DNA from 4 places in the Caballeronia jiangsuensis genome. Region 1 is predicted to be linked to each of the others. Evidence: riboswitches for the same ligand, from Rfam matches in the RefSeq annotation. Region 1 holds a riboswitch; each other region holds the start of a gene.
The links. A riboswitch is a leader RNA that binds a small molecule or an ion and turns the genes downstream of it on or off. The one in region 1 is predicted to bind cobalamin.
Positions count from the first base shown of each region.

Region 2: it holds a riboswitch for cobalamin, as region 1 does, so the genes downstream of both, PQR08_RS27325 (CbtB domain-containing protein) here and PQR08_RS31475 (TonB-dependent receptor domain-containing protein) in region 1, are expected to answer to the same signal.
Region 3: it holds a riboswitch for cobalamin, as region 1 does, so the genes downstream of both, cobW (cobalamin biosynthesis protein CobW) here and PQR08_RS31475 (TonB-dependent receptor domain-containing protein) in region 1, are expected to answer to the same signal.
Region 4: it holds a riboswitch for cobalamin, as region 1 does, so the genes downstream of both, cobG (precorrin-3B synthase) here and PQR08_RS31475 (TonB-dependent receptor domain-containing protein) in region 1, are expected to answer to the same signal.

Region 1 is NZ_JAQQDB010000042.1:32,521-39,845, reverse strand. It holds gene lgt (prolipoprotein diacylglyceryl transferase) at 1-716, shown strand, start outside; gene PQR08_RS31500 (SIMPL domain-containing protein) at 746-1,477, opposite strand; gene PQR08_RS31495 (EVE domain-containing protein) at 1,554-2,012, opposite strand; RNA gene ssrS (6S RNA) at 2,083-2,264, opposite strand; gene PQR08_RS31485 (cell division protein ZapA) at 2,359-2,673, opposite strand; gene PQR08_RS31480 (ATPase) at 2,670-3,038, opposite strand; cobalamin riboswitch at 3,295-3,621, shown strand; gene PQR08_RS31475 (TonB-dependent receptor domain-containing protein) at 3,702-5,576, shown strand; gene PQR08_RS31470 (FecCD family ABC transporter permease) at 5,612-6,610, shown strand; gene PQR08_RS31465 (ABC transporter ATP-binding protein) at 6,607-7,325, shown strand, end outside.
Region 2 is NZ_JAQQDB010000031.1:14,806-22,130, reverse strand. It holds gene PQR08_RS27340 (cobyrinic acid a,c-diamide synthase CobB) at 1-835, shown strand, start outside; gene PQR08_RS27335 (DUF1289 domain-containing protein) at 832-1,074, shown strand; gene PQR08_RS27330 (CbtA family protein) at 1,102-1,893, opposite strand; gene PQR08_RS27325 (CbtB domain-containing protein) at 1,903-2,136, opposite strand; cobalamin riboswitch at 2,166-2,291, opposite strand; gene PQR08_RS27320 (histidine phosphatase family protein) at 2,339-2,914, shown strand; gene PQR08_RS27315 (DUF1428 domain-containing protein) at 2,994-3,365, shown strand; gene hmuQ (heme-degrading protein HmuQ) at 3,408-3,722, shown strand; gene PQR08_RS27305 (hypothetical protein) at 3,832-4,143, opposite strand; gene lhpI (bifunctional Delta(1)-pyrroline-2-carboxylate/Delta(1)-piperideine-2-carboxylate reductase) at 4,259-5,188, opposite strand; gene ppk2 (polyphosphate kinase 2) at 5,445-6,341, shown strand; gene PQR08_RS27290 (hypothetical protein) at 6,363-6,587, opposite strand; gene PQR08_RS27285 (efflux transporter outer membrane subunit) at 6,762-7,325, opposite strand, start outside.
Region 3 is NZ_JAQQDB010000031.1:22,934-29,723, reverse strand. It holds gene PQR08_RS27365 (magnesium chelatase ATPase subunit I) at 1-472, opposite strand, end outside; gene cobN (cobaltochelatase subunit CobN) at 469-4,245, opposite strand; gene cobW (cobalamin biosynthesis protein CobW) at 4,252-5,337, opposite strand; cobalamin riboswitch at 5,458-5,714, opposite strand; gene PQR08_RS27350 (cobalamin biosynthesis protein) at 5,804-6,229, shown strand; gene cobO (cob(I)yrinic acid a,c-diamide adenosyltransferase) at 6,522-6,790, shown strand, end outside.
Region 4 is NZ_JAQQDB010000031.1:32,109-39,433, reverse strand. It holds gene PQR08_RS27415 (alkyl/aryl-sulfatase) at 1-675, opposite strand, end outside; gene PQR08_RS27410 (DUF4186 domain-containing protein) at 800-1,204, opposite strand; gene cobM (precorrin-4 C(11)-methyltransferase) at 1,212-1,937, opposite strand; gene PQR08_RS27400 (cobalt-precorrin-6A reductase) at 1,934-2,704, opposite strand; gene cbiE (precorrin-6y C5,15-methyltransferase (decarboxylating) subunit CbiE) at 2,711-3,922, opposite strand; cobalamin riboswitch at 3,999-4,187, shown strand; gene cobG (precorrin-3B synthase) at 4,252-5,520, shown strand; gene PQR08_RS27385 (precorrin-8X methylmutase) at 5,513-6,139, shown strand; gene PQR08_RS27380 (precorrin-2 C(20)-methyltransferase) at 6,136-6,864, shown strand; gene cobJ (precorrin-3B C(17)-methyltransferase) at 6,852-7,325, shown strand, end outside.

The sequences.
Region 1 (7,325 bases):
GCGTGCTCGGCACGATTCTCGGCGGGCGCATCGGCTACGTGGTCTTCTATAAGGCAAGCTATTACGCGGCGCATCCGCTCGATATCTTCAAGGTCTGGGAAGGCGGGATGTCGTTCCACGGCGGCTTTCTCGGCGTGACGCTCGCGATGGTGCTGTTCGCGTATCACCGCAAGCGCACCTGGCTGCAGGTGACGGATTTCGTCGCGCCGATGGTGCCGCTCGGCCTCGCGGCGGGGCGTCTCGGCAACTTCATCAACGGCGAGTTGTGGGGCCGCGTGACGGACCCGAACGCGCCGTGGGCGATGCTCTTCCAGAGCTCGACGAACGACGACGCCATCTGGCTCGCTAAAAATCCGCAACTCGACGCGCAATACCATCTCACCGAAATCTTCCAGCGCTATCACATGCTGCCGCGTCATCCGTCGCAGTTGTACGAGATCGCGCTCGAAGGGCTCGTGCTGTTCATCGTGATCTGGACGTTTTCGCGCAAGCAGCGTCCTGTCGGCGCGATTTCGGCGCTGTTTCTGATCGGCTATGGACTGGCGCGCTTCACCGTGGAATTCGCGCGCGAGCCGGACGACTATCTCGGCCTTCTCGCGCTCGGCCTCTCGATGGGCCAGTGGCTCTCGCTGCCGATGATCATCGCCGGCGTGCTGATGATGGTGTGGGCGTACAAGCGCAATCTGCGTCTGCCGCCCGAATCGGCGAAAGCCTGAGCGATGCGGGGCGCGCGCCCCGCATCGATTCAACGCCCCATTTGCACCGAGCCCGACACGTCGACGGTCACCGTCGTCGTGCCGGCTTCCATCGCGATCGGCGCGGCCATCTTCGCATCGGCGCTCATCGCGCGCGATTGCATCATCATGACCGGACGCGGCTGCACACCGCTGTGTCCGACGTTCACTTCCCGAATCGTGAAATTGCTGTAGCCGAAGCCTTGCGCGGCGGTTTGCGCCTGCTTGCGGAAGGAATCGATGGCCTGCGTGACGAGCTTCTGCTCGGCCGCGCGCTGCGCCTCGGGCGACAGCGAGAACCCGACGCTGCCCACCTGCATCGACGAACTCATCTTGCCCGCGAGCTTCGACGCCGCCGCGAAGTCGTGCGATTCGAGCACGACCTCCGTGCGGCCGCGCCACGCGGAGATCTTGCCGTCGCGATCGGTGGATGGATACACGGTGAACGAGCCGCTCTTCGCGGTCACGCCGTCCACGCCCTTGGCTTCGCGCAATGCGGCCTCGGCGCGCTGATTCAGCGTCGCGGTGAGCGACGAGGGATCGGCCGCTTCCTGCTCGTAGAAGAGCGTGATGTTGACGACATCCTGCGGCACTTGCGCGCTCGCCTGCGCCGAAAGAGAAAGCACGCCCGAAGGTTGCGGCTGGGTAATCACCGTCTGCGCGGCGGCCGTTTGAGAAAGGGTGAACGCTGCGCCCGACATCGCGAGGAGCGCGAGTGCGGCAGCGGTTTTCTTGTTGATCATCGAAGGACTCCGAACGCGGGATATCGCGTGATTCGCGACGGGATTTAGTCGCGGCCTTCGTGTCGTAAGTTCCTTGTTAGACGAGTTGTTCGGTAATAAAGCGCCATTGCGCTTCGGTCACCGGCGTGATCGACAGGCGATTGCCGCGCGCGAGCACCTGCATGTCCGCGAGCGCCTCGTGTTCACGCAACGCGGCGAGCGGAATCAGCGCGGTCTTCTTCACGAACTTGACATCGACGAGCATCCAGCGCGGCGTTTCCTGCGTGGACTTGGGATCGTAGTAATCGCTCTTCGGATCGAACTGCGTGGGATCGGGATACGCCGTCGAGCACACTTTCGCGATGCCCGCGATGCCCGGCTCGGGGCAGCTCGAATGATAGAAGAGCACGCCGTCGCCGATCTGCATCTGATCGCGCATGAAGTTGCGCGCCTGATAGTTGCGCACGCCCGTCCACGGCAAGGTTTTTTTCGGCGCGTGCGCGAGGTGATCGATGCTCGCTTCGTCCGGTTCGGACTTCATCAGCCAGTAGCGCATGATTGTTCGTTATGCGGAATCGACGATGCAAATGAAAACGGCACCGGAAAAACCGATGCCGTTCTTTAGATAGGTCCCCGCCACGGCCGCTAGGCCGGCATCCTGAACCTGGGTTCAAGATTGGTCGCGGTAAGCAACACTTCGGGTACATCGGACTAGCGACGCGCGCGCCCGTGCTGCAAGGTTCCGCAACCGTGCCAATGTGACATTGGTTCAAGGAATATATGACCTTGGCGCACCAGGCAGGGAAACGTCACTCTACACCAATCGTTTGCCTTTCGCAGCCCCGCCGCAGTTTCTTTTTTCGATTGACATTGCGCGCCGATTGCCTCGACGCACAGACATCTCACTGCACTTCGTATTGCGCGATGACGGCGCCGAGCTGCTCGTTCATCGAATGCATCGTGCGACGGATTTCCTCGGCAGGGAAGGCCTCGCCGTGACGCACGCTGTCCTGCAACTTAAGCAATTCCGACGCCAGCGAAAGCGCTGCCATTACCGCGATGCGATCCGTGCCGCGCACGTTGCTTGCATTGCGCACCTTGTTCATCTCGGCATCGACGCGCGCGACCGCTTCGCGCAATGCGCCTTCCGTTTCCGGCGAGCACGCGAGGCGATACGGCTGCCCGAGAATGGAGACTTCGATCTGCGTAGTCGTCATGCCTTCTCTCCTTGATGATGCTCGCCGTGCAATTCCGCTTCATGTGCTTCGCGGGAATCGGCTTCGAGGAGATCGAGTTGATTGTCGGCTTCGTCATGCTGCCCGGATTTCGCGCGCGGCAGCTTTTCGAGAATCGCGTTGAGGCGTACTTGCGCGTCGTCGATTTTCGCAGAGAGCGAATCGCGTTCGGATTGCAGCGTATCGCGCTCTTCACGCACTTGCGCAAGCTCGGCCTGCACGTTCGCATAGTCGGCGCGCAGTTGTTCGAGTTGGTCTTGCAGCGCCTGGCGCGCCTGATTGTGGCGCTCGCTGATCTGGATCAGCCGGCCGATATTTCCTGACAGTGATTCGAGTTCGTTGAGCATGTGCTGCGTCCTCTAAAGACCTCGCATTTTAGCGCGGTTCAACGGAGCTTCCGATAATTGTCTCGTTTCGAGACGTAACAACATGCGATCTTGCGCTTAATCCTTCGAATCAAGCGCATGTCGACATGCATTCGTGTGCAGAAAACGCGAGCGCTGTTGATGGCTCGTGATGACAGGCCGGCCGATTCTCGTTCGATTCGTCATGTGCCGCGCCCAACTGTCCGCGCCGTTTTCTTGACGGCCCCAACACGCGCTCCTACACTTGCCGCACTTTTTGGTGCTCGCATTCGCGGATCTCGCGGATGCAGTCAAACGGGAAACAGGGAGCGAAGTCTCCGAAGTCCGACCGGGACCAACCTGGGACGAGCCAACCTGTGCTGCCCCCGCAACGGTAAGCGACCGCAACGCAAGTTGCAAGTCGTCTCATGCGCGTTTTTGCAGCGCGAGCGTGTGGATTTTCATCACACCGGGTTCATCACCCGAATCGACTGCAAGAAACGTGTCGACGCCACTGCGCACGATGCGCGGGAAGGCGAGACGATTCATCGCCAGCCCGGATACCGGCCAGAGTTCGACGCATCGGCGCTGATCGCGCAGTGCGTTCGTCGCGCATCGTCCTCGCGGGGAGCGGGGTCGCGCTCACGCGAAACGGACACTTCACTCATGGTATTGCCACAGGCCGCCCTCAAGAACGGCCGCTCTCGTCATGGCGCGCTCGTTGCCGCGTTCATCGGATTGCCGCTCGCTGGCGCCGCACATGCCGCCGATGACGCTTCGCAAACGCTTGCTCCTGTCGTCGTCACCGCGACGCGCGCGCCGCAGCCGCTCGCCGAATCGATCCCGCAGACATCGGTGTTCGATGAACAGGATATCGCCGACGCCAACGCCGACGATGCACTCGGCCTCATCGCGCTCGCGCCCGGCGTGCAGATCACGCGCAACGGCGGACCGGGCGCGACTTCGGGGCTTTACATACGCGGCGCGGCGTCGTCGCAGTCGCTCGTTTTGATCGATGGCGTGCGCGTCGAATCGGCGTCGCTCGGCGCGGCGCAGCTATCGCAACTGATGCTCGACCAGATCGGGCGCGTCGAAGTCGTGAACGGCAATGTGTCGGCGTTGTACGGCTCGAATGCGATCGGCGGCGTCGTGCAGATCTTCACGAAGGAAGGCGAGCCGCATCCGCCGCGCTTCAACTTCGAGGCCGAATACGGCAGCTATCACACGCAGCGTCAATCGGCGGGCGTGAACGGCGCGCTCGACAACGACGGCCGCACGACCTTCAGCCTGAACGTCTCGCGCGAGAAGACCGACGGCTTTTCGTCGATCGATCCGAATATCGCGCCCGGCGCGAATCCGAACGCGAACGGCTATCTGAACGAGAGCGTCGCGGCGACGCTGCGTCACCAGTTCAGCGACAAGTGGGACGCGGGCGTGCGCTTCCTGCAATCGAACGGCATCAGCAGTTTCGACGATGCCTACGGCCTGCCGACCGATATCAACGAATCGCACGATCGCGTGCGCTCGGCGTCGGTGTTCGCGAACGGCAGGATCACCGAAAACTGGACCACGCACTTCACGATCGCGCAGGGACAGGACCGCGCGAACATCGAGCAGAACGGCGTCTATACGAACCGCTTCAATTCGGAGAATCGTCAATACACGTGGCAGAACGACTTCAAAATCAGCGACGCGCACAAGCTGCTCTTCGGTTACGAGCATCTCGATCAGACGCTCGATTCCGATCAGCTCAGCGCGCCCGATCGTCACGTGAATTCGGTGTTCGCGGGTTACGTGGGCCACATCGGCGCGAGCGATTTGCAGGCGAATCTGCGTCACGACCAGTATTCCGATTTCGGGGGCGCGAACAGCTACTATCTGGGCTACGCGTATAACTTCGATGCGCACTGGAAGGCGAGCGCGAGCTATGCGGCATCGTTTCGCGCGCCGAGCTTCGATGACCTCTACTATCCGTTCAGCGGCAATCCGTCGATTCAGCCAGAGCGCAGCCATTCGGTCGAGGCGGCGTTGCAGTACGCATCGAATGCGCTGGGCGTCGCGCGCGTGACGCTGTTCCAGACGCGCTATTCGAATCTGATCGACTATGTGTCCGACGGCGGTTTCTACTATGTCGCGCAGAACGTCGGGCGCGCGAAGGTGCAGGGCATCGAGGGATCGTGGGCGGGACATGTCGGCGCAACCGACGTGCGCGCGGGCGTCACGTTCCAGAATCCCGTCGATGAGACGAATCACGAGGATCTGACGCGGCGCGCGCGGCGTTTCGCGACGCTCACGGCGCATCGCACGATCGGGCGCTGGCGTGTCGGCGGCGAGTGGCTCGTGAGCGGACAACGCAGCGACTACGATTCGACGCTCGCGGGTTATGGCATCGTGAATCTATCGGCGCGCTACGACATCTCGAAGTCGTGGTACGTCACGGCGCGCATCGACAATCTGTTCGACAAGGACTATGAACTTGCGTACTCGTACAACACGCCACGGCGCGGCGCGTACATCACGTTGGGCTGGCATCCGTCGTGAGCCACGCGCCTGAGCGGCTTGCGCGTCCGCGCGCGATGAACGCGAGCCGCGCGGCGGCGATCTGGATCGCGCTCGGCGTCGCGACGTTCGTCGTGCTCGTGGCGTCGCTCATGACGGGCAGCGTGACGTTGCCCGTATCGCGTGCGCTCGGCGCGCTCTTTCACGCGAACGCCGCGACGCCCGATATCGCCGATGAGATCGTGCTCACGCTACGTTTGCCGCGCGCGCTCGCGGGCTTCGCAACGGGCGCGCTGCTCGCGATGGCCGGCGCGCTGCTGCAAGTGCTGTTGAAGAATCCGCTCGCGGAACCTTATGTGCTGGGCGTGTCCGGCGGCGCGGCGACGTTCGCGCTTGCCGCGATGCTCGCATCGGTGCCGTGGTGGGGCGTCGATATCGCGGCGTGCGCGGGCGCGTTCGCATCGATCGTCGTCGTGCTCGGACTCGCGCGCAAGGACCTTTGGCAAAGCGGACAGGATGCGTCGCCGAGACTCTTGCTGACGGGCGTCGTGATCGCATCGGGATGGGGCGCGCTGATCACGCTGATTCTGAGCATCGCGCCCGAGAACCGGCTGCGCGGCATGATCTTCTGGCTGACGGGCGATCTCAACGGCGCGGCGGCACCGTGGCCCGCGCTGATCGCGCTCGCTGTCGCGCTCGTCGCGATCGTCCCGGTCGCGCCGCAATTGAACGTGCTGCTGCGCGGCGATGCCACCGCGCGTGCGCTCGGCGTGCCGGTCGAACGGTTGCGCCTGCGGGTGTATCTCGTCGCATCGATCGCCGCGGCGGCTGCGGTGACGACGGCGGGGACCATCGGCTTCGTCGGGCTCGTCGTGCCGCATCTGCTGCGTCTCGCGTTCGGCAACGACCAGCGCATGCTCGTGCCCGCCGCCGCGCTCGCGGGCGGCCTCGCCGTGATGGCCGCCGATCTCGCCGCGCGCACCGTGATCGCGCCCGCGCAATTGCCCGTGGGCGTCGTGACGGCGTTGATCGGCGTGCCGATGTTTCTGTGGATGCTCCTGCGGAGACCGCGATGACCCTGCATCTCGATGCCATCGTGCTTCGCGCGGGCGCGCGCACGCTCATCGACGGTCTCACGCAGACGATCGCGGCGGGCGAAGTGTGGTGCATCGCCGGGCCGAACGGCGCGGGCAAGACGACGCTCATCAATGTGCTCGCCGGGCTCGCGAAAGCCGCATCGGGCCGCGTGTCGCTCGATGGCCGCGCGCTCGCATCGTGGCGCGCGGCGGACCTCGCACGTCGACGCGCATTGATGCCGCAAGCCGCGCACGACGCCTTCAGCGCGACCGTGCTCGACACCGTGCTGCTGAACCGCTTTCCGTATCTCACCGGCTGGGGCTGGGAGAGCGAAGACGACCGCAACGCGGCGCGCGCCGCGCTGGAAACGCTCGGCCTCGCGTCCTTCGCCGCGCGCGATGTGTTGACGCTTTCGGGCGGCGAACGCCAGCGCGTCGCACTGGCCGCCGTGCTGTGCCAGAACGCGCCGCTGCTGTTGCTCGACGAACCGCTTTCGCATCTCGACCTGCATCATCAGATCGACTGTCTGCACGCGTTGCGCGACGCCGCGGGCGAGCACAAGCGCACCGTAATCTTCTCGTGCCACGATCTGAATCTCGCGCGCCGTTTCGCGACGCACGCGCTCCTGCTCGACGGCCACGGCGGCGCGCACGCGGGCCTCGTCGCCGACGTCCTCACGCCTGAACGCGCGAGCGCGGCATTCGGCTATCCGCT
Region 2 (7,325 bases), on a different contig from region 1:
GCAGATGCTGTCGGAGACCATTCCAGAGGGGCTGCGCTATTGCGGCTATCTGTCGAACGCGGACGATATCGCGCTGCCCGAGCGTCATCTCGGCCTCACGCAGCCGGAAGAAATCGCGGGTCTCGACGCGCGGCTCGATCGCGCCGCCGATGCAATCGCGCAAACCACGCTCGCGGATCTGCCGCCGTCGGTTTATTTCGATGAAGCGAGCCTTCCCACGCCCCCGCGTCTGCTCGACGGGATGCATATCGCGATTGCGCGTGACGCCGCGTTCTCGTTCGTCTATCCGGCGAACGTCGATCTGCTCGTCGCGATGGGCGCGCGCATCAGCACGTTTTCGCCGCTGGCCGACGAACCCGCACCGCACGACGCCGATGCGCTCTATCTTCCCGGCGGTTATCCCGAGCTGCATGCGGCGACGCTCGCCGTGAATGCGCGCACGCGCGCGTCGATCGGCGGACACGTCGCGAAAGAGAGGCCGGTCGTCGCGGAATGCGGCGGCATGCTGTATCTGCTCGACACGCTGACGGACATCGAAGGCACGCGGCACGCGATGCTCGGCATTCTCCCCGGCGATGCCGCGATGCAACGCAAGCTGTCGCGCCTCGCGATGCAGCGCATCGACACGATGCACGGCGCGATGACGGGCCACACGTTCCATTACTCGACGCTGCACACACCGATGCAGGCCGTCCTCGAAGCGAAACACGCGACGACGGGCACATCGGGCGAAGCGCTCTATCGGCACGGTCCGGTGACGGCCACCTACATGCACGCTTACTGGCCGTCGAATCCGGCCGCTGCCGCCGCGCTCTTTCGCGGCGAATCACTATGACGACCACGCAAGACATCCGCACGCCCCTCGACCTCGCCTTCACGATCGAGCGCGCCAAGACGCAGGAACCGGTCGGCTCGCCATGCACCGACGTATGCAAGCTCGATCCCGAAACGGGCTTATGCCTCGGCTGCTTCAGAAGCCGCGAAGAGATCAAGACCTTCAGATCGATGGACGATGCCGCGAAGCTCGATCTGTTCGACGCGTTGCTCGCGCGGCGTGCGGCGCGCGCGAAGTGAGCCGTGTGATCGAGCCGGATAAGCCGGTCAAGCCGCGGCCATTCTCCTGACGGCCGGCCGTTCCAGCTCACGCGCGGCGAGTGCGCCGAACACGAGACCGAGCGTCGTCCAGATCAGCGCCTGAATGCCGATCGCGGCCAGCCGGAAGTTCCACAGCAGCGAGGCCGAGAAATCGGCGGGCACTTCATCGATGCGCGGCAGCGCGACCTGCGCCACCACGATCACGACGATATACGCGGCCGCGGCGATGAGCGTCGCGTTCCAGCCGTCATGTTGCGCCGCCATGCGCCGCCGCAGCCACACGGCGAACACGGCCGCCGCGATGGAAATCGCCACCATGCCGAAGAAAAGCGCCGTACGCGGCCCGATGGTGTCGGCATTGCCGACCGCCGGCGGATTGGGCGGATACTTGAGGAACGGCACGATGGCGATGCTCACGAAGCCGAACAACGCCAGCAGCGCCGACGTGCCCCGCGCGCGCAACGCGCCGAGCCGCCCGTAGGCGAACGCGAACACGAGCGAGAAAAGACCGCCCAGCGCGGTGCCGAACACCGCAACGCCCGTCAGGAGGCCGAGGCCCGCTTGCGTATCGCGTGAGACGAGTTCCTCGTCGCCGTGATCGTGCGAATGCGCGGCGCCTGTCGCGGCGTCGGCATGCTCATGTTCGTGCTCATGCGCGGCTTGCGCATGCTCGTGCTGTTCCTCGAACGCGATGGCGCGCGCCACCGACGGCTCGCCGAACGCACGCGCGAAGCCGAAGCCGATCAGGCCCGCGACCAGCCCCGCGATCATGCCGCGTATCAGCAAAGTGCGAATCATGACGCGTCCTCAGTGGCACGGAAAGCCGAGCAGATGCCGGCCGTCGTGAACGAATTCGTGGACGTACATGCCCGAGAAAATCGACGTTGCGCCCTGCTCCGCGCCGACGAAATAAATGGCGATCAGCAAAAGAAGGCCGATGAAGACGGCCCACGGCAGCACTTCGCGCACCGGGATGGGCACGGGTGCGTCGAGCGACGGGGAAACCGGAGCGGAAAAGACCGGCGTGCTGGAAGCATTCATGATGGTTCTCCAGGGAAAAGCGCGTCCCGATTGACGAAGAGCTTGCAGCGGGGTCTGACTCGCGGCGCAACGCTTTCACGCTGACGAACGCATACAGTGGCGCGACCGTGCCGGGTTTGCACCGGCTTCCTCGCACTGCAAGCTTGCCATTCTATGATGATCGGCGGCAAAGTAAAACGATTCCGAATTGCCCTAACGCCCCTTGGAACTCATTCTGTTGTGTCACGCCGCCACGCGCGCGATGAAAACCGGCCACTTTCCCAACGGCGACGAGCTCGCCGAGCATGACGCGCGCTCGCGGCTCGCACCGCTCTTCGTGGGGCCGCAAGACCGTACGCGCGTGATTTCAGGCGCCGCGCCCGTGGCACGCCAGACGGCAGCATGGCTCGCGGATGCATTCGACATCGATCCCGCATTCGACGACATCGACTATGGCCGCTGGCGCGGGCAATCGATACGCGAGACAGGCGAACGCGAGCCAGAGCACGTCGCCGCGTGGCTCGCCGATCCGCAGGCGCGCGGGCATGGCGGCGAGAGCATCGCCATGCTCGCGGTGCGCGTCGCGCAGGGGCTGGAGTTCATCGATGGCCTGAATGCGTGCGAGCGCTGCATCGTCGTCACGCATGCGATCGTCGTGAAAGTGGCGCTCGCGCATGCGCTCGGCATGCCGCTCGAATCCGTCTACCGGATGAACTTCGCGCCGCTCTCGTCCACGGTGCTCAAGCGCGCATCGGCCGCCGGAGCATGGACTGCCGAACTGCCACGTCAGCCGGCCTGAACTTCATTGCTTACGAATCGCTCAAACGAGCAGCGCATCGCATGCGCGTTCCGCTTTCGAACCGATTCAGGAGACTCAGATGGCGCATTACGTGGATGGATTCGTCGTACCCGTGCCGATCGACAAGATCGACGCCTACCGCACCATGGCCGAAGCCGCCGGCAAGATCTGGATGGAGCATGGCGCGCTGCAATTCGTGGAGACCATCGCCGACGACGTCAAGCCCGGCAAGCTCACGTCGTTTCCGCAGAGCGTGCAACAGAAGGAAGGCGAGACCGTCGTGTTCTCGTATATCGTCTACGAGTCGCGCGAGCAGCGCGACAGCGTCAATGCGAAAGTGATGGAAGACCCGCGCCTCAAGGCGATGATGGAGTCCGGCGAGCCGCCGTTCGACCCTCAGCGCATGTTCTTCGGCGGCTTCACGACGCTCGTCGAACTGGAGCGCGGCTGATCGTTTTGATTTTTAACGCTACGGTTAAGGAAACGCATCGACATGTTTATCGCCATGAACCGCTTCAAGATCGTGCCCGGCGCCGAGACGGATTTCGAACGCCTCTGGACCAGTCGCGACACGCATCTCAAGGACGTGCCGGGTTTCGTCGAGTTTCATCTGCTCAAGGGCCCGGTGAAGGACGATCACGTCCTGTACTCGAGCCACACGATCTGGGCGAATCAGGCGGCTTTCGAAGACTGGACGCGTTCGGACGCGTTTCGCGCGGCGCATCGCAATGCCGGCGGCGAGACACGCCAGCTTTATCTCGGACATCCGGAGTTCGAAGGCTTCGAAGTGATTCAGACCGTCAAATAACAAGCCGACGCGCGCGCTCGAACGATCGCGCGTTTTTTGGCGAGCACGCGCGTTTTACAAGCGTGTGAAAAAAGCGCGCTTCGGATTCGTCGTTTTATCGGACTTTTTTTCAGGCCTTTGCGCCGCGCGCCATGCGCTGCAATGTCGATGAATCGATCGCTGCGGCGCAAATACGGACCGCTTCCTTCAGCGTGCGCGGCCGGCCCTCGCCGAACTGCGATTCGAGCATCGCGACGGCGCGCACACGCTCGTCGCTGCCGAGTTTTTCGCCTGTTGCAAGCTCCAGTACGGAGATGAAGTAAGCCGCGGGCGGTGAGGCGGACGCATGCGGGAGCGCCTTTCGGTTTGCGCCCGCACCTTCGCCGCCGTCGTCGTGCGCCGGAATCCACGGGTGCCACTTGCTGTCGTATCGACTTTTCATGGGTCAGTTCGCTGGCTCGATTGCTTTGGCGCATGGCCTGCGCCGTTTATCTCGTGACGCCGTTGCGCCTCTATCATTAAGCAAACCGTCAGCAAGTACCGTTCCAACCGAACTTTCAGGGCGCGCCGTTTTCCTCCGACAAAACCGCGCGCGCGACGCGACACGTCGCGAGATCCCACGCCGCGCAGCCGACCGACTTGAACATCACGGGACGCTCTGCCTTTTTCGGAGCGGCGAGCGCTTCGGCGAGCGCATGCACCGCGTTCCAGTCGACGCCCGCGAGAATGAAATCGCCCGCTTCGTGACGCGCGCCCGCGAGGTCATCGACATAAAGCTCGCTCGCGTGGACGGTCGCGGCGGCGATCTCGGCGGCATCGGCGGTGAAGGCGCCCACGCCGATCACGAGTCGCCCCGCACGCGCGGGCATCGTGTAGACGGGCGTCTTGCTCGTGGTCGCGGCGATGACGACATCGATCGAATCGGGAATCGCGGCGTCGTCGAGCGCGGCGAGATTGCCCGAAGCCGACGCGTGCGCGGCGCAAAACTCGCGCGCGCGTCCGGGACGCGAGCCTTGCACGCGAATGCGCGCATCCGGATAGACGGCGGCAAGCGCTTCGACGTGATACGCCGCCTGCTTGCCCGTGCCGATCACGAGCACTTCGCGCGGCGCGGCGGCGTGAAGCGCGCGGATCGCGAGCATCGACACCGACGCCGTGCGCCGCCCCGTCACCGTGGGACCGTCGAGCATGAATTGCGGCACGCCCGTCGCGGCGTCGTATGCGGTGACCTGACCGTGAATCGTCGGCAGGCCGCGCGCGCCGTTGCCGGCGCACACGTTCACGAGCTTGTGCATCGCGATATCGGCGGCGCTCGCGGGCATCGACAGCATGACGCCGCCCTCTATCGGCACGACCATGCGCTCCGGACTCACGATGCGGCCGGCCGCGTAATCGAGCATCGTCGCGGCGAGCGTGTCCACGAGCCGGTCATAAGGCACGAGGCGCGCGGTTTGGGCTTCGTCGAAACTCGGGATCGTTGCGGTCATCGTGTTCGCTCGCTGTGGATGTTGAGGTGCGGTTGAATGTGCCATCGGCATGCCATCGAAATGCCGGAACATTCTAACGGCGCGCGGCGCCTTGTCACAAAGCGGCAAACCGGATTTGAGCCCGCGCGCGCCGCTTTCTACAATGCCTGAATCGATCGTTGTCATACGACTGCCATCGAATAGCGTCATAATCGCGCCGCCCGCGCCGACCGGTCATCCCGACGACGGCAGCCCAAGAACGCCCACGGAGCCCTTCATGAATCAGACGGAAAAACAGCGCCGCTTCCATGCCGACATCATCGACAGCTATGACGAAGAGTTCGAGATGGAGGTGGATGATCGCTTCCTGGACGGCGAATCGACCTTCTCGGAAGAAGAGCGGGTCTTGCGCAAGACCTATTTCCGCGAGCTGTTCCGTCTGCAGGGCGAACTCGTGAAGCTGCAGGACTGGGTCGTGAACAAGGGGCATCGTCTTGTCGTGCTGTTCGAGGGACGCGATGCGGCGGGCAAAGGCGGCGCGATCAAGCGCATCACGCAGCGGCTGAATCCGCGCGTGTGCCGCGTGGCGGCGCTCCCCGCACCGAACAATCGCGAACGCACACAGTGGTATTTCCAGCGTTATGTCACGCACTTGCCCGCGGCAGGCGAAATCGTGCTGTTCGATCGAAGCTGGTATAACCGCGCGGGTGTAGAGCGCGTGATGAACTTTTGCACCGACGAAGAGTATGAGGAATTTTTCCGCTCGGTTCCCGAGTTCGAGAAGATGCTGGTGCGCAGTGGCATCCAGATCGTCAAGTACTGGTTCTCGATCACCGACGACGAACAGGAAGTGCGCTTCGAGGCGCGTATCGAAGATCCGCTCAAGCAATGGAAGCTGAGCCCCATGGATCTGGAAAGCCGCCGCCGCTGGGAGGCGTACACGGCGGCCAAGGAAGTCATGCTTCAGCGCACGCACATTCCGGAAGCGCCGTGGTGGGTCGTGCAGGCCGTCGACAAGAAGCGTGCGCGCCTGAACTGCATTCATCACCTGTTGAGTCAGGTGCCGTATCACGAGATCGAGCATCAGCCTATCGAACTGCCCGATCGCGTATTCAACCCCGATTATCTGCGCCAGCCCGTGCCGGATGAAATGTACGTTCCCGAAATCTATTGAAGTTCGACGACGCGCCGCGGGTCAGCAGCAGTTGTTGCACGGGACATGCTTCACGGCGACATTGCTGCGCTGACGCGCCACCGTGTGGCGCAGCGCGAACTGATATGCGTGCTGCGAACCCTTGAGCATCATCACGAACATCACCTGCGCGAGATTGAAGTCGAGCGTGACCATCAGGCGCGTCAACAGCAGCAGTGGCAGCACCACCGCCGGCTGATACAGTTGTTTTGCGATCAAGTCTTTCATCTTCGGCTCCCTATCCCATGAATAGAATTTTAAGGATTGGAGCCCTGCGGATAAACGCTCGGAAGGTGAAGACATATGTTCCGTGAGACGAACAATCGGCCTCGTCTCTTCGATCTGTCTTTTCAGCGGGCGCACTAACGAAATGGCCCTGCGTGGTGCAGGGCCATGTTCACGTCACTTCTGAGCGAGACTCGGCTCAGGCACCGGCGTAGGCTTCGCATCGCCCCAGCCGCCGCCCAACGCGCGGATCAGATTGACCGTCGATACCGCCTGCGTGCCCCGCAACTGCACCGACGCGCGCTGCGTCTGCAGCACGGTGCGCTCCGCGTCGATTACGTCGAGGTAGTTCACCGCGCCTTCAGTGTACTGCGTGCGCGAAAGCTGCGCCGCGCGCACCGATGCTTTCACGGCATCGTCCTGAGTCGCCGTCTGGTCTTCGAGGATGCGCAGATCCGAAAGGTTGTCCTCCACCTCGCGGAACGCGACGAGCACCTGCTGACGATAGCTCGCGACGTCCTCTTCATACACCGCACGCGCATTCGCGAGATTGCCCTTGCGACGGCCGCCATCGAAGATCGGGATGTTCAGCGCCGTGCCCGCGAACGGCCCGAGCAGGAACGTGCGGCTCGACCACTTGAAGAGATCGCCGAGCGTCGCGGATTCGAAGCCGCCCGAGCCCGTCAGCGTCAGCGACGGGAAGAACGCCGCCTTCGCCACGCCGATACGCGAATTCGCCGC
Region 3 (6,790 bases), on a different contig from region 1:
ATTGGGGACGCAGCTCGCCCTCTTCCGGATTCATCGTGCCGATCAGCACGAAGCGCGCGTCATGCCGATGCGAAATGCCATCGCGCTCGATGATGTTCACGCCGCTCGCCGCGACATCGAGCAACTGATCGACGAGCGGATTCGGCAGAAGATTCACTTCATCGACATACAGCACGCCGAGATGCGCCTTCGCGAGCAGGCCGGGCGAAAACTTCACGCCGCCATCGCGCAATGCGCTTTGAATATCGAGCGTGCCGATCAGCTGCTCCTCGCTCGCGCCGAGCGGCAAGGTCACGAGCTTTCCCTCGGGCAGCAGCTCCGCGAGCGCGCGCGCCGCCGTGGATTTCGCCGTGCCGCGCGGCCCGCTGACGAGCACGCCGCCGATCGATGGATCGACTGCCGCGAGCAAAAGCGCTTGCTGCAAGGGCGCTTGCGCAACGAGCGCGGTAAAGGGGAAAGTGTTCTGGTTCAATGTTGTCGGCCCTCGATGCACTGTTCGACATCGAGCAGATGCCGTTCGACCTGCTCGCGATAGCCCGCGGGTTCTTGCCACAGACCGCGTTGCATCGCTTCGAGCAAGCGCTCGCAGATCGATTGCAGCGCGTGCGGATTGTGTTGCGTGATGAACTCGCGCGTGTCGGCGTCGTTCACGTATGCATCGGTGACGAGCGCGTATTGATGATCCGACACGACACGCGCCGTGGCGTCATAGCCGAAAAGATAATCGACGGTGGCGGCGAGTTCGGACGCGCCCTTGTAGCCATGCCGCTTCACGCCGTCGATCCACTTCGGATTGACGACGCGTGAACGCACCACGCGCGCGATCTCTTCGTTCAAGGTGCGCACGCGCGGCGCGGCGGGATTGCTGTGATCGGCGTTATACGCCTGCGGCTGCACGCCCGACAGATAACGCACGGCCGCAATCATGCCGCCCTGAAACTGGTGATAGTCGTTCGAATCAAGCAGATCGTGTTCGCGATTGTCCTGATTCTGCAGCACGACATCGAGCGTCGAAAGCCGCGTGCCGAAGCTCGCGCGCGCTTCGACGCCATCGCCCGCTTGCGAGTATGCGTAACCGCCCGTGCTTTGATAGGCAGCGGAAAGATCGGCATCGGACTGCCATTGTCTTGCGTCGATCAGCTCCTGCAAGCCCGCGCCGTATGCGCCCGGCTTCGTGCTGAACACGCGCCAGCCCGCGCGCTGCCGCGCCTCCTTCGCTTCGATGCCGCGCGCGATCAGTTCGTCGCGTTCGCGCAGAATGCGTGCGCGGATCGGGTTGATATCGGCGGGTTCGTCGTCGAGTTCGGCGACGGCCTGCACGGCCGCATCGAAGAGATGGATGAGGTTCGCGAAGGCATCGCGGAAAAAGCCCGACACGCGCAGCGTCACGTCGATACGCGGCCGGTTGAAGATCGATATCGGCAGGATCTCGAAGTCGGTCACGCGATGACTGCCCGCCGCCCACTTCGGCCGCACGCCGATGAGCGCGAACGCCTGAGCGATGTCGTCGCCACCGGTGCGCATCGTCGCCGTGCCCCACACGGACAAGCCGATGGCACGCGGAAAATCGCCGTGGTCCTGCACATGACGTTCGACCAGTGCGTTCGCCGACTTGAGTCCGAGCGACCAGGCCGCCTGCGTCGGCAATGCGCGTGTATCGACGGAATAGAAATTGCGGCCCGTGGGCAGCACGTCGGGCCTGCCGCGCGACGGCGAACCGCTCGGACCCGGCGGCACGAAACGCCCTTCGAGGCCGCGCTTCAATTGCAAAAGCTCTTGCGGGCCGCATGCATCCAGACGGGCGAGCACATCGCCGCGCAGACGTTCGAGCACGAGCGATGCATGCGGACCGGGCGCTGCGGTATCGTCGTCCGACAAAAGCTGCATCGCTAGCGTTTCGAGGCGCTCGCGCGTATCGCCCTGATGACGCCACGGCGCATCGCTGACTTCGACGAGCGCACGTGGACACGGCCCGTTCCACGGCGCAGCCCAGTCGGCATCGAGCGGATCGAACTCGGCGGGCAGTTGCAGATCGCGCGCGATCGCCGTGATGAGGCCTGCGTTCGCGCCCTGCCCGTCGCCGATCGGAAAACGGCCGAGCGCGAGCAGCGTATCGCGGCGCTGCATGCCTTGCGGCGAAACGCCGAACACATGCAGGCCATCGCGAATCTGCGCTTCCTTCAGCTCGCAGAGATACGCGTCGGCGCGCGTGAGCAAGGCATCTTCGCCTACGGCATCACGCGGCGCATCGAGACCGAGCTCTTCGTGCAGCCTGTTCTCGACGATGTTCGCGAGGATCGACCGGCGCAACAGCTTCGCGCGCCGCGCATCGACCATCAGCGCTTCGTAGTATTCGTCGACCTGACGCTCAAGATCCTGCAACGGCCCGTAGTTCTCGGCGCGCGTGAGCGGCGGCATCAGATGATCGATGATGACCGCCTGCGCGCGACGCTTCGCCTGGCTGCCTTCGCCCGGATCGTTGACGATGAACGGATAGAGATGCGGCATCGGACCGAGAATCGCATCGGGCCAGCACGACGATGACAACGCGACGCTCTTGCCCGGCAGCCATTCGAGATTGCCGTGCTTGCCGACATGCACGATCGCATCCATCTGAAAGCGCAGACGCAGCCAGACATAGAACGCGAGATACGAATGCGGCGGAACGAGTTCGGCATCGTGATAGCTCGCGTAATCGTGGCGTTCGCGCGAGCGCGAAGGCTGTATGCCGATGAAGACTTCGCCGCAACGATAGCCCGCGATCATGAAGCGGCCGCGTCTTATGGTGGGATCGTCTTCGGGCGCGCCCCAGGTCTTTTCCAGCGCGGCGCGCGCATCGGCGGGCAGCATGCGGTATGCGTCGAGATAGTCGTCGAGCGCGAGACTCTGCAGCGCGGGACGCAAGTCGCGCACGATGGGATCGTTGGTCACGCCTTCGGTCAGCGCGGCGATGAGCGCATCGCCGTTCGCGGGAATGTCGCCCACGCGATAGCCTTCGCGCGCGAGCATCGACAGAATGCCGATGGCCGATGCGGGCGTGTCGAGTCCCACGCCGTTGCCGATGCGCCCTTCGTTCGCCGGATAGTTCGCGAGCACGAGCGCGATGCGCTTCTGCGCATTCGGCGTATGACGCAGCCTGCACCAGCGGCGGCTCAGTTCCGCGACGAAGCGCACGCGCTCAACGTCGGCCTGATAGCGCACCACGTCCACTTGCGTGTGCTTGCAGTAATACGCGAGGCCCTTGAAGCTGATCGCGCGCGTGATGATGCGGCCATCGACTTCGGGCAGCGCGACATGCATCGCGACATCGCGCGAGTTCAGCCCGTGATTGTCCTTTTGCCAGTCGTCGCGATTGCCGCCGCTCAGAATGACTTGCAGCACGGGCGCATCGCCCGCGACTTCGAATACTTCGTCTTCGCCTATCACGCTCGCCGCGAAAGCCGTCGTATTCAATACGAGCGATGCGCGATGCTCCGCGCACAAACGGTCCACGACTTCGCGGCTCACGCTCTCTTTCAGCGATGAGATCGCGATCGGCAACGGGTTCATGCCTTCTTTTTCGAGCGCTTCGATGAGCGCATCGAACACGGCGGTGTTACCCGACTGCAAATGCGCGCGATAAAAAAGAATAGCGGCAACGGGCGCGCCTTCGGTCCAGCGCGCCTGCCAGTCTTCGATCGTCGCGATATCGCGCTCGGGATGATAGATCGCCACGGCAGGCAGCGGGCTCGGCGGCTGCGGTTCGCGTCCGAAGCCGAACGCGTGATGCGCGATCGTGCGCAGGAATTCTTCCGCATTGCGCGCGCCGCCTTCACGCAGATAGCGCGACAGCTCGCGGCAGAACCGGGCATCCGCCGTGCTTTTGCCGATGAGATTCGGATCCTCCGTGAGATCGCCCGAAAACATCGCGAGCATCTGTTGCTCTTGTTTCGCGAGCGCGACGAGCCGCTCGATGCCGTAAGGCCAGTACGATTCGCCGCCAAGGTGATCGACGATCACGACCTTCGCGTGACGCAACACATCGTCGATATAGAAATCGACCGACGCGGGCTGGCGCAGAAACGATTGATTCGCGAGCCGCACTTCGGGAAAGCCCGCTTCCAGACGCGGAAACACGCTCGCGAGCAACGCGAGCGTCGTGTCGGCGGAACTGAGCACCACGATCGGCGCGCGTGTCTGATCGATGCGCATGACGCCTTGCGCATCGTCGACGAAGCCTCCCGGTGTCGTGCGGAGCAGATGCATGGCTGTTTATGCCTGCACCGCAGCGCTTGCGAGCGCCGCGTCGAATGCGCGTTGCAGCGTGTCGCGATCGAGGTCTTCGCCGATCAGCACGAAACGGCTTTGCGTCGTCGCTTCGCCGGCTTGCCAGCGGCGATCGAAATAGCTGTCGAAACGACGCCCGACGCCCTGCACGACGAGCCGCATCGCAGCGCCCGGCAGCGCGGCGAAACCTTTCACGCGATAGATCGTGTGATGCTCGACGAGCGCATGCAATGCCGCGATGGCCTGCTCGCGCGATTCCACCTTGCCGTGAACGACGAACGAATCGAACTCGTCGTGATGATGATCCGCGTGGCCTTCATCGTCGGGCGAGCCGTGATGATCGTGGCGCAGATGAATCGTCTCTTCCGACGCCGCTTCGAGACCGAGCAGCGTATGCACATCGAGCTTGCCCATTTGCGCGGGCACGATCTTCACTTCGCGCGGAATCTCGGGACGCACGAGCGCCTCGACTTTTTGCAGCGCTGCATCGTCCATGAGATCGGTCTTGTTCACGATGACGAGATCCGCCGACGCGAGCTGATCCTCGAACAACTCGTGCAGCGGCGATTCGTGATCGAGATTCGGATCGGCCTTGCGCTGCGCATCGACGGCGACGGGATTCGCCGCGAACTGCCCGCTCGCGGCAGCGGGGCCATCGACCACGGTGACGACCGCATCGACCGTGAACGCATTCTTGATCGACGGCCAGTTGAACGCCTGCACGAGCGGCTTCGGCAACGCGAGACCCGATGTTTCGATCAGCACGTGATCAATGCTCTCACGCCGCTCGACGAGCTGCTCCATCACCGGATAGAACTCTTCCTGCACGGTGCAGCACAGGCAACCGTTCGCGAGTTCATACAGATTACGATCTTTGGACCCGGCTTCGTCGTCGCAGCCGATGCCGCAGCCCTTCAGGATTTCCCCGTCGATGCCGAGCTCGCCGAACTCGTTGACGATCACCGCGATGCGCTTTCCTTGCGCGTTGGACAGGATATGTCGCATCAGCGTGGTCTTGCCGCTGCCGAGAAAGCCGGTCACGACCGTGACGGGGATCTTGCGGGTTTGCATCGTAGCTCCGTGGCTTCAGGTGCGTGCGCTTCGTGTCGCGCGATGCGTGACAACGCCGCGGGATGAAATGGGAAACGCACGCTTGATGGATCATGGGCCGCGCCGCATCCCCGCGACAGCGATCCCTGTGAAAGTCTGGCCGGTATCCGGGCTGACGATTGCGCCGCTTCGCCTTCCCGCGCGTTATCACGCGCAGTGGCCTCGAAGCCGGCTTCCCGTTCGTGCGATGAAAACATCGCGTGGACGGGGAATCGTTTACCGTTGCGGGGGCAGCGCAGGTTGACGTCCGCTCGATCGGTCGAAGGAACGCGCCCTGCTTCCCGTTTAACTGCGCGCGAGAGAATCCGCGCGCGAGCACCAAAACTGCGTGAAAGTCTAGGCCCGGCGGGCGCGAGCGTCAAGAAATGACGCGGCGCGCGCGGTGTCATAATGCTGGCCCGCGCGGCGCGCTTTCTTTGAATCGCACATGGAATCCGTCATTGCTCGCATGAATGCGTCTGCCGCTATGCGGCTCGCGGTCGGTATCGGCTGCAGGCGAGGCACGAGCGCCGATGCGATCGAACGCGCGGTGCGCCTCGCGCTGGGAGCGCATCGATTCGATGAGATCGCGATCGTCGCGAGTATCGATGCGAAAAGGGATGAAGCGGGCTTGCTCGCGTTCTGCGAGCGTCGCGGTCTGCCGCTGCGCTTCTATAGCGCCGATGAAATCGCGCATGCGCCACGCACCGCGATTTCACATCATGCAGCGAAGCATCTGAACGTCGATGGCGTATGCGAGCCCTGCGCGCTGCTTGCGGGCAACGCGCGCACGCTCATCGTGCCAAAGACGATCGATTGCGGCGTAACCGTCGCGATCGCAGCGGCGCATGAAACCGGTGCGAACGGAACATGAATACCGGCTTCGTCGCCATCCGCGGGCTTTTGGTTTCGGCGAGCGGCTTCGCGACAACCGGCCTGAACTTGTCGCGGCAGAGCCAGACGAGAACGATGAGCGCCACGAGTTCCAGATAGAGATAGAGCGCGTCCATTTTTCTGCTCCTGAAGTCGGTGAGTGCGTGAGTGCATGATGCCCACCGTCTGTTAGCGCAGAATTAAGCCGCGAACGCAGCCGCCACCTGATGTACGATACGGCCGTCTTTCGTCATGCAAAGACCCGCCGCAATCCCGTTCACACTGGAGTCGATGTGAAAACCGATACCGAATCGCATCTGCGCATGACCCAACGCCGCAAGGAAGGTCACGAGAAAAAGCAGGCCGCCGCCGATCACGAAAAAGGCCTTCTGATCGTGAATACCGGCAACGGCAAGGGCAAGACCACGGCGGCGTTCGGCATGGCCGTGCGCGTGCTCGGTCATGGCATGAAGCTCGGCGTCGTGCAGTTCATCAAGGGCGCGCTGCATACGTCCGAGCGCGATTTCCTCGGCGCGATCGCTCATTGCGATTTCGTCACGAT
Region 4 (7,325 bases), on a different contig from region 1:
ATTGATCAGGTCGAGAGCGGCTTTTGCGGTTTCCGTGGACGTGAGCGGATCGATCACGACCCAGCCCGTCTTGCCGCGAATGAATGTCATGTTGGCAAGGTCGATATTGCGCACTTGATAGATGCCATCGACCACCTTGAACAGCCCGCGAATCGCGAGCAGTTGCGATTGCCTCCATAGGCTCGGATTCACCGACGCGGGAGCAGGCCCGCTTTGCTTCAGAAAATCATATTGCGAGAGATCGATAACCGTGTTGCCGGCGCTCCCCTTGACGACCGGATTCGGAAGATCGGCGATGAACCCGTGGCGAGCATCATCGAAATCCTGCGTATTCGAAAACGGCAAATAATCCGCTATTGCCTGATTGGCATTTCGAGTCGCATCGGTGGCAGGATTCGGCGCCGCGTTACCGACGCCAATGCAGCAGGCCAGAGTCAGAACGGCACAAGCAATTTCCTTACGAGATAGTCCAGACATGCGTTTATCTCCGGTCGTGAAGCTCAGCGGAAACGTATCCGACGCCTCAATGAGAAAACTGACTGATTCGCCTTCATTGCCGCAGCAATCGAATCGGACCCAATGCTGAGAGGAAAGCGCGATGGATACCTTCAGCCACGAAGTTGATAATCGCGATTCGAGTTGACGGACATTCGGCTGCGGATCAGTCCATGCCAACGATGACAAGCGATATCACAAAATTGCGTGGCAGTTCAGTTTCGCGCTCGCGTGCGCGGGCATGTGGACGACCTTTATCGCGGCATCCGTGATGGCGAAGGACCGGGCGCGCTAAGAAAACGCTTCAGAAAGGCAATTCCCGCTGCGGATTGTCGGGCGCGGCGGCATTCGCGGCGGGTAGCGGTTGCGCGCGCAGCCAGCGCGCGATCGCATCGACGACATGTTGCCGCTCGGCATCGTCGAGCGCCCTGCCTGCCGCAATGCCGTGCCATTTGGCCAGACACGAACGGCAGCACGTCGCCGTCGCGTGTTGCGCGATGAACACCGGATGCCCGCGAAACGGCGTCTGCTTGCCGTCGTTCAAGGGCGATGGCGGCGCGAGCCGCTTGCCGATCAGCTCATGCGCCTGCGCGATCACCGTATCGACGCCCTTCTCCCGCAGATATTTCCCCTCGCGCACGCCGAGCGCGAAGCGCCGCCGGAATGCCGATTTCGCGAGCGCATCGAACACGGTGTCGAGGTCGCGCATCGTGCGATCAGTCCTTCGCGTAGAGCGTCGAATCCGCGAAGCCATCGGCGGTCAGCACGCGGCCGACGATGATCATCGCCGTGCGCTCCATGCCCGCCGCGCGCACTTTCGATGCAATCTCCGCGAGCGTTCCCTCGATACGCGTCTCGTCCGGCCAGCTCGCGCGAAACACGACCGCCACCGGACAATCCGCGCCGTAGTGCGGCACCAGATCCGCGACGATGCGCTCGATATGCCGCACGCCGAGATGAATCGCGAGCGTCGCGCGATGACGTGCGAGATCGGCGAGGCTTTCTCCTTCCGGCATCGATGTTTTCGTCGCGTAGCGCGTGAGGATGACCGTCTGCGAGATGCCCGGCAATGTCAGTTCCCGTTTCAGCGCCGCCGCCGTTGCCGCCGTCGCCGTCACGCCCGGCACGACTTCATAGGGAATCGCGAGCGCTTCGAGCCTGCGGATCTGCTCGCCGATCGCGCCGTAGAGCGACGGATCGCCCGAATGCACGCGCGCCACGTCCTGCCCGTTCGCGTGCGCGTCCTGCAAAAGCGCGACGATGGCGTCGAGATCGAGCTCGGCCGTGTCGATGCACTTCGTCGCGCGATGCCCGTCGAGCACGGCCTTCGGCACGAGCGAGCCGGCATACAGAATCACGGGACACGCGCGGATGAGCCGCTGTCCCTTGACGGTGATGAGTTCGGGATCGCCCGGTCCGGCGCCGATGAAATAGATCGTCATGTTTCGGATAGGTGGATTCGGTCGAGCCAGTTCAATAGCGCATCGCGGGCGCTCGCGGCATCATCGAACATCGTGTCCGCGTCCGGCAGCGACGGCCGCGTGAGCATCACGACCGGCAGGCCGCGCTCGCGCGCCACCGCGAGCTTCGCTTCGGTCGCGCGCCCGCCGCTGTTCTTGCTGACGATAACGTCGATGCCCGCCGCACCGAACAACGCGCGCTCGCCTTCGAGATGAAACGGCCCGCGGGCATCGATGACCTTCGCGCGTTCGTTGCCCGCATGCGCTTCGAGACAGCGGACCGTCCAGTATTGCGACGCGGGAATTTCATGCAGATGCCCAAGCGCCTCGCGCCCGAGCGTGAAAAGCGGCCGATGAAACGGCGCGATCCGATCGACGATTTCGCGCCAGCCCGCCGCATCGCGCCAGTCGTCACCCGGCTGCGGCTGCCACGCGGGACGGCGCACCGCCCAGAGCGGCACGTCCGCGAGCGTACAGGCGTCGTGCGCGTGCCGGCTCATTTGCGCGGCATACGGATGCGTCGCATCGACGACGAGCGCGATGTTCTCCGCGCGCAGATAGCGGACGAGCCCGTCGATGCCGCCGAAGCCGCCGACGCGCACCGTGCACGCCAGATCGCCCGGCACGCGCCCGAGGCCCGCGAGACTGTAGACATGCGCGGGCGGCAGCGCGCGTGCGATCGCGAGCGCGTCGCCGGTGCCGCCGAGCAGCAGCACGCGCTTCGTGTTTCCCGGCGCTTCTTTACGCATGACGCATCACGGTTTGCTGGCGTGCAACAGCGTGATCGGCAGCGCCTGACGCCAGGTATCGAAGTTGCCGAGCGGCTCCGCCTGCGCGACACCGATGCGCGTCAGTTCGCCGCCGTGCCGCGCGCGCCATTCGACGAGCGCGGCCTCGCTTTGCAGCGTCACCGCATTGGCGACGAGCCGCCCGCCCTGACGCAGACGCGCCCAGCACGCATCGAGCACGCCCGGCACGGTCAATCCTCCGCCGATGAAGACGGCATCGGGCGCGCTCAGGCCGTCGAGCGCGGCGGGCGCCTCGCCTTTCACGAGTTGCAGCGCGGGCACGCCGAGCGCGTCGCGGTTGTGCTCGATGAGGCGCTGCCGGCTTTCGTTCGCTTCGATCGCGATCGCTCGGCACGCGCCGTGCGCGCGCATCCATTCGATACCGATCGAGCCGCAGCCCGCGCCGACGTCCCACAAGAGTTCGCCCGGCTGCGGCGCGAGCCGAGCGAGCGTCACGGCGCGCACGTCGCGCTTGGTGAGCTGGCCGTCGTGACGATAGGCGTCGTCGGGCAAACCGGGCGTGAGCGGCGGCCCGGCGTGCCCGGCATGCGTGCGGCATTCGATGGCGACGAGATTGAGCGCGGCGACGAGCGGCTCGCGCCAGTCGTCGGCGCGCTCGTCGATACGTCGCTCATTGTTGCCGCCGAGATGCTCGAACACGGTCATGCGGCTCGCGCCGAAACCATGCGCGGTCAGGACCGCGGCGACGGCGGCGGGCGTCGCGCCGTCCGCGCTCAAGACGAGCAGGCGCACGCCGCGATGCAGGCTCGCGAGCAACGACGCGACGGGCCGCCCGACGAGCGACACGCACACGGCATCCTGCAGCGCCCAGCGCAAGCGCGCCGCCGCGAGCGACAGCGACGACGGCGCGGGAATGACGCGCATCTCGCCGTTGGCGACTTCACGCGCGAGCGTCGCGCCGACGCCGAAGCACATCGGATCGCCGCTCGCGAGCACGCATATGCGGGTCTTGCCGTCGCCGCGTCCGGCGAGCACGGCGTCGAGCGAAAAGGGTTTCGGCCACGGCACGCGGCTCGCGGCGATGCGCGCCGGCAGGAACGCGAGATGGCGCTCGCCGCCGTGAATCGACTGGGCGTCGAGCAGCGCGCGGCGTGCAACGCGGGACAGCCCGTGCCAGCCGTCTTCACCGATCCCCACTACGGTCAGCCAGTTCGACATGCGCCGCCTCCTTCACATGATTCGTAATGCGCTTGCGGCTGCAGCCCCGAAGCGCCTGGATGGTCGATAAAAGCGGGCATAATACAGGTCCGTCGGTGCCCGGGGTCGAAGAGACCCAGGGCCTAAGAGGGAACACAGAAAACTGTGGCTGCCCCCGCAATTGTACGCAGCGAGTCCGCGCTCCACTGCCACTGGTTTTTACCGGGAAGGCCGGCGCGAATGAAGACCTGCCAGCCAAGAGACCTGCCGACTCATCGCATTCGCGCGACGCCGACCGGGCGGGGTGTACCGGTTCGCTCATTACGCGCGAAGCCCAACGGGTCACGCTTTTGACTTCATTGAACCGCTCATCGCTCAACGCCGCGCCGCGCGCATCCGCGTGTCCGGGCCTGATGCGCATCGTGCCCGCGCGCGATGGCGGGCTCGCGCGCCTGCGGCTTGCGGGCGGCGTGTTGAGCGCGCACGCGGCGCGGGCCGTCGCGCGGGCGGCGCGTGACTGCGGCTCGGGCGTGATCGAGGTGACCAATCGCGCGAATCTCCAGTTGCGCGGCATCCGCGACGATGCCCATGCCGCGCTGATCGATATCGCGCTCGATGCGGGCCTCGGTCCGTCGACGTCGGGCGGCGACGACATCCGCAACGTGATGCTCAGTCCGCTCGCAAGCGACGACACGCGCGCGCTTGCCGCACAAATCATCGACGCGATGCAGGCCGACGCGTCGCTGCATGCGCTGTCGCCCAAATTCGCGCTGCAACTCGATGGCGGCGAGCGCCTCGCGATGCTCGATCATCCGCACGACCTGTGGCTCTCTGCAATGGACGATGGCGCGCGCTTCGCATTCGGCCTCGCGGGAACGATACGCCAGTGTCCGCTCGGCGCGATTCATCGCAGCGACATGGTGACATTCGTGTCCGGCGTGCTGCGCAGGTTTCTCGCGCTGGCCACGCCTGACGAACATCGTATGCGCGATCTGCTCGCACGTGTCGGCATCGCGCGCTTTCTCGAAGCATTCGATTTCGATGCAGCCATCGAGCACTGGCGACGCGCACCCGCCGATGCATCGCTGCGCCTCGGCGCCCACGTGGAACCATATCGCGCGACGTGGTACGCGGGCGCGCAAACGCCCCTCGGTCGTCTCGACGCGGCCATGCTCGAAGCCCTCGCCGATATCGCCGACACGCACGCCGAAGGCCTTCTCGCGATGACGCCGTGGCAAAGCGTGCTGATACCGGGCATCGCCGCGCATGACGCGCAAGACGTGTTGCGACGCCTACACGCGCAAGGCCTCGCGACCGACCCGCGCGATCCGCTCGCGCGCCTCATCGCGTGCGCAGGGTCCGAAGGCTGCGCGAAAAGCCACGCCGATACCAAAGCCGACGCGCATCGCCTCGCTTCGCTTCTGCCCTCGCATGATGAAAGCGAGGTGCACTTGAGCGGCTGCGAGCGCTCGTGCGCGGCGGCGCATCCGGTCCCGGTGACGCTCTATGCAGTCGCGCCGGGACGATATGACCTGCATCGCGGCGAACGAATCGTCGCGAGCAACCTGACCATCGAAGAGGCGGCCGAACGGCTCGCCCGGAGCCATGCCGATGCTTGACTACATCCGCGACGGCGCGGAGATTTATCGCCAGTCCTTTGCGACGATCCGCGCCGAAGCCGACCTCGCCGCCCTTCCCGCCGATCTGGAAAAGCTCGCGGTGCGCCTGATCCATGCGTGCGGCATGGTCGATATCGTGAGCGATCTGCGCTTTTCTTCCGGCGCGGGCATCGCCGGCCGGCACGCGCTCGCGGCAGGCGCGCCGATCCTGTGCGATGCGCGCATGGTCGCGGAAGGCATCACGCGCGCGCGGCTGCCCGCCGATAACCGTGTCGTCTGCACATTGAACGATCCGTCGATTCCCGAACGCGCCCGCGCGATGAACAACACGCGCTCGGCCGCCGCGCTCGAACTGTGGCGGCCCCATCTCGAAGGCGCGATCGTTACGATCGGCAATGCGCCGACCGCGCTCTTTCATCTGCTCGACATGCTCGATGCGGGCGCACCGAAACCCGCGCTCATCCTCGGCTTTCCGGTCGGCTTCATCGGTGCGGCGGAATCCAAGGCGATGCTCGCCGCCGATAGCCGCGGCGTGCCCTTCGTCGCCCTGCTCGGCCGGCGCGGCGGCAGCGCGATGGCGGCGGCGGCAGTGAACGCACTTGCTTCGGAGACCGAATGATGCGCGGCCGTCTCTATGGACTGGGCGTCGGCCCGGGCGATCCGGAGCTCATCACGCTGAAGGCGCTGCGCTTGCTCAAGGCCGCGCCGGTGGTTGCTTATTTCGTCGCGAAGGGCAAGAAGGGCAATGCGTTCGGCATCATCGAATCGCATCTCGACGACACGCAGACGCGGCTGCCGCTCGTCTATCCCGTGACGACCGAGGCGCTCGAACCGCCGCTCTGCTACGAGACGATCATCAGCGCGTTCTACGACGAAGCCGCGCTCACGATCTCCGGTCATCTCGAAGCCGGACGCGACGTCGCGGTGATCTGCGAAGGCGATCCGTTCTTTTACGGCTCGTACATGTATCTGCACGACCGTCTCGCTGCGCGCTTCGATGCGCATGTCGTGCCGGGCGTGTGCTCGATGCTCGGCGGCGTCGCGGTGCTGGGCGTGCCGCTCGTGTATCGCAATCAGAGTCTGTCGGTACTGTCGGGCGTATTGCCCGAAGACGATCTGAAGCGCCGTCTCGAAGCGGCGGATGCGGCTGTCATCATGAAGCTCGGCCGCAACTTCGAGAAAGTGCGGCGCGTGCTCGGCGAGCTCGGGCTCGATGAACGTGCGCTCTATGTCGAGCGCGCGACGATGGCGAATCAGCGCATCGTGCCGCTCGATGAAGTCGATCCGATGGCGTCGCCGTATTTCTCGCTGCTCGTCGTGCCGGGGAAAAAATGGCGCGCGTGAGTGCTTCCATGCCGATGGCGATCGTGATTCTCGGTGCGGGCGCGCTCGATACGGCGCGGCGCATTCAGACGAGTTTCGAGCAAGCGCGCGTTCATGGCCTCGCCAGCCGCGTGAATGCGGATATCGCGTATGACGATTTCGGCGCGCATGTACGCGCGTTGTATGCGTCGGGCACGCCGATCGTCGCGCTGTGCTCCGCGGGCATCGTGATTCGCGCGCTCGCGTCATCGCTTGCCGACAAGATCGCGGAACCGCCCGTGCTCGCCATTGCGCAGGATGGCAGCGCGGTCGTGCCGCTGCTCGGCGGGATGAGCGGCGTGAACGTGCTGGCGCGCGAGATCGGCGTTTCGCTCGGCATCATGCCCGCGATCACGACGAGCGGCGAGCTGCGCTTCGGTCAATGTCTGCTCGCGCCGCCCGAAGGTTATGCGCTCGCGGATATCGAGCAGGGCAAGCGCTTC